DNA from 2 places in the Enterobacter sp. RHBSTW-00175 genome. Region 1 is predicted to be linked to the other one. Evidence: predicted binding sites of a transcription regulator. Region 1 holds the regulator's gene; the other holds the start of a gene.
What was found. The regulator PhoB, encoded in region 1, activates phosphate uptake and scavenging genes when phosphate is short. The targets are predictions, from matches to a motif close to CTGTCATAAAACTGNCNNAT.
Positions count from the first base shown of each region.

Region 2: a site for PhoB is predicted at 1,772-1,791, ahead of pstS (phosphate ABC transporter substrate-binding protein PstS). Genes of this name have one in related genera too.

Region 1 covers NZ_CP055930.1:3,219,888-3,223,309, reverse strand. The annotation lists gene phoR (phosphate regulon sensor histidine kinase PhoR) at 144-1,439, opposite strand; gene phoB (phosphate response regulator transcription factor PhoB) at 1,461-2,150, opposite strand; gene sbcD (exonuclease subunit SbcD) at 2,338-3,422, shown strand, end outside.
Region 2 covers NZ_CP055930.1:2,141,186-2,144,607, reverse strand. The annotation lists gene pstC (phosphate ABC transporter permease PstC) at 1-517, opposite strand, end outside; gene pstS (phosphate ABC transporter substrate-binding protein PstS) at 644-1,684, opposite strand; gene glmS (glutamine--fructose-6-phosphate transaminase (isomerizing)) at 2,006-3,422, opposite strand, start outside.

The DNA of each region.
Region 1 (3,422 bases):
CGCTATTTATAAGAAAAACCCATGGCTAATCATGCGAACAAAAAAGCATCTGGCGTATAAAATTCACTCAGGTTTTACTTGGCCGCAAAGCAAACGGGCCAGCAATGGCTGGCCCGTGGAAAGGAAAAATGACACGCCTGTTGTCAGGCGATTTTTTTGGCAATTAATCGTTCCGGGATAACGAAACTGAAACGAGTTCCTTTCCCCAGCGTGCTCTGAATATCGAGACGACTTTCATGATGATTGACCGCATGTTTCACAATCGCCAACCCCAGACCGCTTCCTCCGGTCTGGCGCGAGCGCGCTTTATCAACACGATAGAAGCGTTCGGTCAGGCGAGGCAGGTGTTCCGGCGAAATACCTGGCCCGTTGTCCTCAACGCTAAACTCCGCACCTGTCGGGGTATGTTGCCAGCGCACCACAATATGCGTCCCTTCCGGCGTGTGATTTACCGCGTTATAGACCAGGTTAGAAATGGCGCTACGCAGCTCATCCTCGCTGCCCAGTACTTTCAGGCCATTATCAACCTCAAAGGTCAGTTGATGTTTTTTATGGCTCAAGGTCTGCGCTTCGCGCTCTACAACGCGCAGCATCATCGGCACGTCGATAGTGTCATTCAACGCAAGCGTCGGGGCGGCCTCTATTTTCGATAACGTCAGAAGCTGTTTCACCAGCCCTTCCATCCGGTGCGTTTGCTCACGCATGGTATGCAGCGCTTTTTCGCGTGGCGCCCCTTCCAGCGTTTGCTCCTGCATCATCTCCAGATAGCCCTGCAGCACCGTTAACGGCGTGCGCAATTCGTGGCTGACGTTGGCAAAGAAATTACGTCGCGCCCCTTCCAGCTGGTGCATCTGCGTTACGTCGCGCGCCACCATTAACCACTGCTGGTCGCTGTAGGGCATCACGCGGATCTCAAGGTGACGACCATTGTTCAGTTTCAGATTATGCGGGCGGGTGAAGTCACGTTTTTTCAGATACTGCGTAAATTCAGGGTAACGCAGAAGGTTAAGGATATTCTGGCCATTATCATCCGGCCAGCGCAGCCCAAGCAGCTGTTGCGCCAGGCCATTACACCAGAAGATAGTCCCTTCTTCGGTGGTCAGAATGACCGCATCCGGCAGCGACTCCGCGCCACTGCGAAAACGTTTGATCAGGCTACCCAGCTCACGACGGCGCTTTTTATTACGCATCTGCATCTGATGCAGGCCGTAGAGCAGCGGCTCCCAGCTCCCGCTTCCCGGCGGAGGCGTCATACTGCGGTCAACCCACAGCCACCAGGAAAGGCGCAGTAAGTTCCAGAAATGCCAGATTAGCAGCCCGGTGACCGAAGCCAGTAAAAACCACGGCAAATGTCCAACGAATGCCCCCAGAATGAGGGCCGGGATACAACAAAGAATGAGTTCAAAAACGAGCCTTTTCCATGACAGACGTTCCAGCACGCGTCACACTCCTGTCATTGTTCAGAAACGGGTCGAGAAACGATAACCCGTGCCGCGGACCGTCTGCACCATACGATCGTGGCCGCTCAGCTCCAGCGCTTTACGCAAGCGGCGAATATGGACATCAACCGTCCGGTCTTCGACATAGACGTTAGTCCCCCAGACGTTATTCAGCAACTGCTCACGGCTATAGACACGCTCAGGGTGAGTCATAAAGAAATGCAACAACTTGAATTCGGTTGGCCCCATATCGAGTGGGTTTTCGCCGGTCATCACCCGGTGTGACGTTGGATCAAGACTTAAGCCCTGCATCTCAATCACCTCTTCCACCGCCATCGGCGAAATACGGCGCATCACCGCTTTAATACGGGCGACCAGTTCTTTAGGAGAGAATGGTTTAGTGATGTAATCGTCAGCGCCTGTTTCCAGACCGCGCACACGATCTTCTTCTTCACCGCGCGCCGTGAGCATGACAACCGGAATATCGCGGGTCATCGCTTCACGTTTAATGTGTTTGATGAACTGCAATCCCGAGCCGCCAGGCAGCATCCAGTCAAGCAAAATCAAATCAGGCCAGGGTTCGTTAAGTTGATTCACCGCGCTGTCATAATCTTCAGCTTCTACCGGCTGAAAGCCATTTTGTTCGAGCACGAAGCACACCATTTCACGGATCGGAGCTTCATCTTCTACGACCAGAATACGTCTCGCCATACTTTGCCCTGTCTTATCTTATTTAAGTTACAAGTTTGTAATGCGGCGTCATTATGCGTCAGATTTATGACAGATTTATGAAAAACATTACCACTATAAATGGCAAACTGTTGTTTTATTACAGCGGTTATTTTCCGTTCTCTGAAGGTTTATAATCCTATCCTCATTTTTTTGCCACGGAACCGTTATGCGCATACTTCACACCTCGGACTGGCATCTGGGTCAAAATTTTTACAGCAAAAGCCGCGCCGCAGAACATGAAGCCTTCCTGAACTGGCTGCTGGAAACTGCTCAGTCGCACCAGGTTGATGCCATCATCGTTGCCGGTGATATTTTTGATACCGGGCAACCGCCAAGCTATGCGCGCGAACTGTATAACCGTTTTGTCGTTAACTTACAGCAAACCGGCTGTCATCTGGTGATTGTTGCGGGTAACCACGACTCCGTGGCAACGCTGAATGAATCCCGCGATATTCTCGCGTTCCTCAACACGACGGTCGTCGCCAGCGCCGGGCACGCCCCGCAGATCCTGAAAAAACGCGACGGGACGCCGGGTGCGGTACTGTGTCCGGTGCCTTTTTTACGTCCGAGAGATATCGTTCAGAGTCAGGCCGGGCTTTCCGGCGGTGAAAAGCAGCAGCACCTGTTGCAGAGCATAACCGACTACTACCACCAGCAGTATGAAGCAGCCTGCGCCCTTCGCGGTGAACAGGAGATCCCCGTGATTGCCACCGGACATTTGACTACCGTTGGGGCGAGCAAAAGTGACGCAGTACGTGACATTTATATCGGCACGCTTGATGCTTTCCCGGCGCAAAACTTCCCGCCTGCGGATTACATCGCGCTGGGGCATATTCACCGCGCGCAGATGATTGGCGGTAGCGAACATATTCGCTATTGCGGCTCCCCGATTTCCCTGAGTTTTGACGAGACGGGCAAAGCCAAATCCGTGCATCTGGTGACGTTTACCGCTGGCAAGCTCAGCGCCGTCGATACGCTGGACGTCCCGGTCACCCAACCGCTCGCGGTGCTCAAAGGCGACCTGGCAGCCATCACCACTCAGCTTGAGCAGTGGCGTGGCGCGGCGCAAGAACCGCCGGTCTGGCTGGATATCGAAATCACCACCGATGAATATCTGCATGATATGCAGCGTAAAATTCAGGCCTTAACGGAAGATTTGCCCGTCGAGGTGTTGCTGGTGCGCCGTAGCCGCGAACAGCGCGAGAAAATCCTGTTGAGCGCTCAGCGCGAAACGCTGAGCGAGCTGAAGGT
Region 2 (3,422 bases), 1.1 Mb from region 1:
CAGCCAGAATACCGATACCGAATGCCGGGCCAGAGAACAGCGCCCCCACAAACGGGATAGAGGACAGAACATTGCCCACCGGCTCCTGGAAGTATTTCGCAAACAGCGGAGCAAAGATAAACAGGCCCCACATGCCGTACACGATACTCGGGATAGCCGCCAGCAGTTCGATGGCGATACCAAGCGGACGCTTCAGCCAGTTAGGCGCCAGTTCCGTCAGGAACAGGGCAATACCAAAACTGACCGGAACAGCAATCAGCAGAGCAATGAACGAGGTCACCAGCGTGCCGTAAATCGGCACCAGCGCACCGTAGATGTCGTTCGGTGCATCCCACTCTTTCGTCCACAGGAAAGAGAATCCAAATTTCTGGATGCTCGGCCAGGATGAGAAAATCAGGGACACGATAATGCCGCCCAGCAGCAATAGCACAATCAGCGCAGCCAGTTTTACCAGCGCGCTGAAAATCATGTCACCTTTTTTACCCGGAGGGTTAAATGCAGGCTTGGTTGCAGCCATAAATCACTCTTCTGTTAAACGCGTTTACGAAATTGCCGGATGGCGCTTGCGCTTATCCGGCCTACAGTTGGAACCGTAGGGCGGGTTAGCGCAAGCGCCACCCGCCATTTTCGTCAGAATGCTAAATTAATACAATGCCTTACCGCTGCTGTCTTTTACGTTGGTCTTCCATGCAGCACGAATCTGCTCAACCACGCTATCCGGCAGGCTGGCGTAATCCAGATCGTTAGCCTGTTTGTTGCCGTTTTTGTATGCCCAGTCGAAGAACTTCAGCACTTCAGTACCTTGCTCAGGTTTCTTCTGCTCTTTGTGAACCAGAATGAACGTGGTAGAGGTGATTGGCCATGCGCCTTCGCCTTTCTGGTTAGTCAGATCCTGTGCAAAGGATTTGCTCCAGTCAGCGCCTTTAGCAGCGTTAGCAAAGTTCTCTTCAGTCGGGCTTACTGGCTTGCCGTCAGCAGACAGCAGCTTGGTGTAAGCCAGGTTGTTCTGCTTAGCGTAAGCGTATTCTACGTAACCGATAGAGCCTGGCAGACGCTGTACGAATGCCGCGATACCGTCGTTACCTTTACCGCCCAAACCGGTTGGCCAGTTAACGGTAGAGCCAGAACCGACTTTAGATTTCCACTCTTCGTTCACTTTCGCCAGGTAGCTGGTGAAGACGAAAGAGGTACCAGAACCATCTGCGCGGCGAACCACAGCGATGTTCTGAGAAGGCAGTTTCAGGCCTGGGTTGAGTTTAGCAATGGCTTCGTCATCCCATTTTTTGATTTTGCCCAGGTAGATGTCACCCAGTGTTTTGCCGTCCAGCACCAGCTCACCAGACTTCACGCCCGGCAGGTTGATGGCCAGAACCACACCACCGATAACGGTAGGGAACTGGAACAGGCCTTCCTGAGCCAGTTTTTCATCAGTCAGTGGAGCATCTGATGCGCCGAAATCAACGGTGTTAGCGGTAATTTGTTTAACGCCACCGGAGGAGCCGATACCCTGGTAGTTAACCTTGTTACCCGTTTCTTTCTGGTAAGTATCCGCCCATTTGGCATACACCGGCGCAGGGAAGGTTGCACCGGCACCAGTCAGGCTTGCCTCTGCGAATACAGAGAAAGCGCTCAGAGATAAGGTCGCGGCGACAACAGTTGCGACAGTGGTACGCATAACTTTCATAATGTCTCCTGCAAGATTTTCGTAAATCGTTGTTTAGTGGCTACGATGAGCAAAATAGGACAAACAGGTGACAGATAAATGTACGAATTATGACAGTTTTATGACAACGAAAGTTTAACTTAAAAGTCAGTAAAAATTATCAAACGTATCAATTAGATAGCCACAAACATGACAGTATGTTTTCAGTGATATTTTCTTTATGTGACACTGAAAAAAGTAGCTGAAGATGACAGATTGTCATAAATAAAAATGGGAAAGAGTTGATTAAAAACAAACCAGGAAGGGTAAAAAAGCTCCACCCGAAGGTGGAGCCTGAGATGATTATTCAACCGTCACAGATTTCGCCAGGTTACGTGGCTGGTCAACGTCGGTGCCTTTGATAAGCGCAACGTGATAAGCCAGTAATTGCAGCGGAACGGTGTAGAAGATAGGTGCAATCACCTCTTCCACATGCGGCATCTCGATGATGTGCATGTTGTCGTTGCTGGTGAAACCGGCATCCTTATCAGCAAAGACGTACAGTACACCGCCACGGGCGCGCACTTCTTCAATGTTGGACTTCAGTTTTTCCAGCAGTTCGTTGTTTGGCGCAACGACGATAACCGGCATATCCGCATCAATCAGCGCCAGAGGGCCGTGTTTCAGCTCACCTGCCGCATAGGCTTCTGCGTGGATGTACGAGATCTCTTTCAGCTTCAGCGCGCCTTCCAGCGCAATCGGATACTGATCGCCACGCCCCAGGAACAGCGCGTGATGTTTGTCAGAGAAATCTTCCGCAAGCTGCTCAATACGTTTGTCCTGAGACAGCATCTGCTCAATACGGCTCGGCAAAGCCTGCAAACCATGAACAATGTTCTGCTCAACAGCGGCATCCAGCCCTTTCAAACGCGCCAGTTTCGCCACCAGCATCAGCAGCACTGTCAGCTGCGTAGTGAAGGCTTTCGTCGATGCGACACCAATTTCCGTGCCCGCGTTGGTCATCAGCGCAAGATCGGATTCGCGTACCAGAGAAGATCCCGGCACGTTACAAATCGCCAGAGAGCCAAGATAGCCCAGCTCTTTGGACAGACGCAGCGCCGCCAGGGTATCGGCTGTTTCGCCAGACTGGGAAAGGGTGATCATCAGGCTGTTACGGCGCACTGCGGATTTGCGGTAGCGGAATTCAGACGCGATTTCCACATCGCATGGCACATCCGCCAGCGATTCAAACCAGTAGCGAGAGACCATACCGGAGTTGTAGGAGGTGCCGCAGGCCACGATCTGAATATGCTCAACCTTCGACAGCAGCTCGTTCGCCTTGTCGCCCAATTCGCTCAAATCCACCACGCCGTGGCTAATACGCCCGGTCAGGGTGTTTTTGATGGCGTTCGGCTGCTCGTAAATCTCTTTCTGCATGTAGTGACGGTAAGCGCCTTTATCGCCTGCGTCGTATTGCAGGTTGGATTCAATTTCCTGGCGATTGATCTGCGTACCGGCTTTATCAAAGATAGACACGGAACGGCGCGTCACTTCAGCGATATCGCCCTCTTCCAGGAAGATAAAGCGACGGGTCACTGGCAGCAGTGCCAGCTGATCGGATGCGATGAAGTTTTCACCCATGCCAAGGCCGATAACCATTGGGCTACCGGAGCGTGCAGCAAGCAGTGTGCTCGGGTCACGGGAATCCATGATAACCGTCCCGTATGCACCGCGCAGCTGAGGAATAGCACGCAGCACCGCATCACGCAGCGTGCCGCCC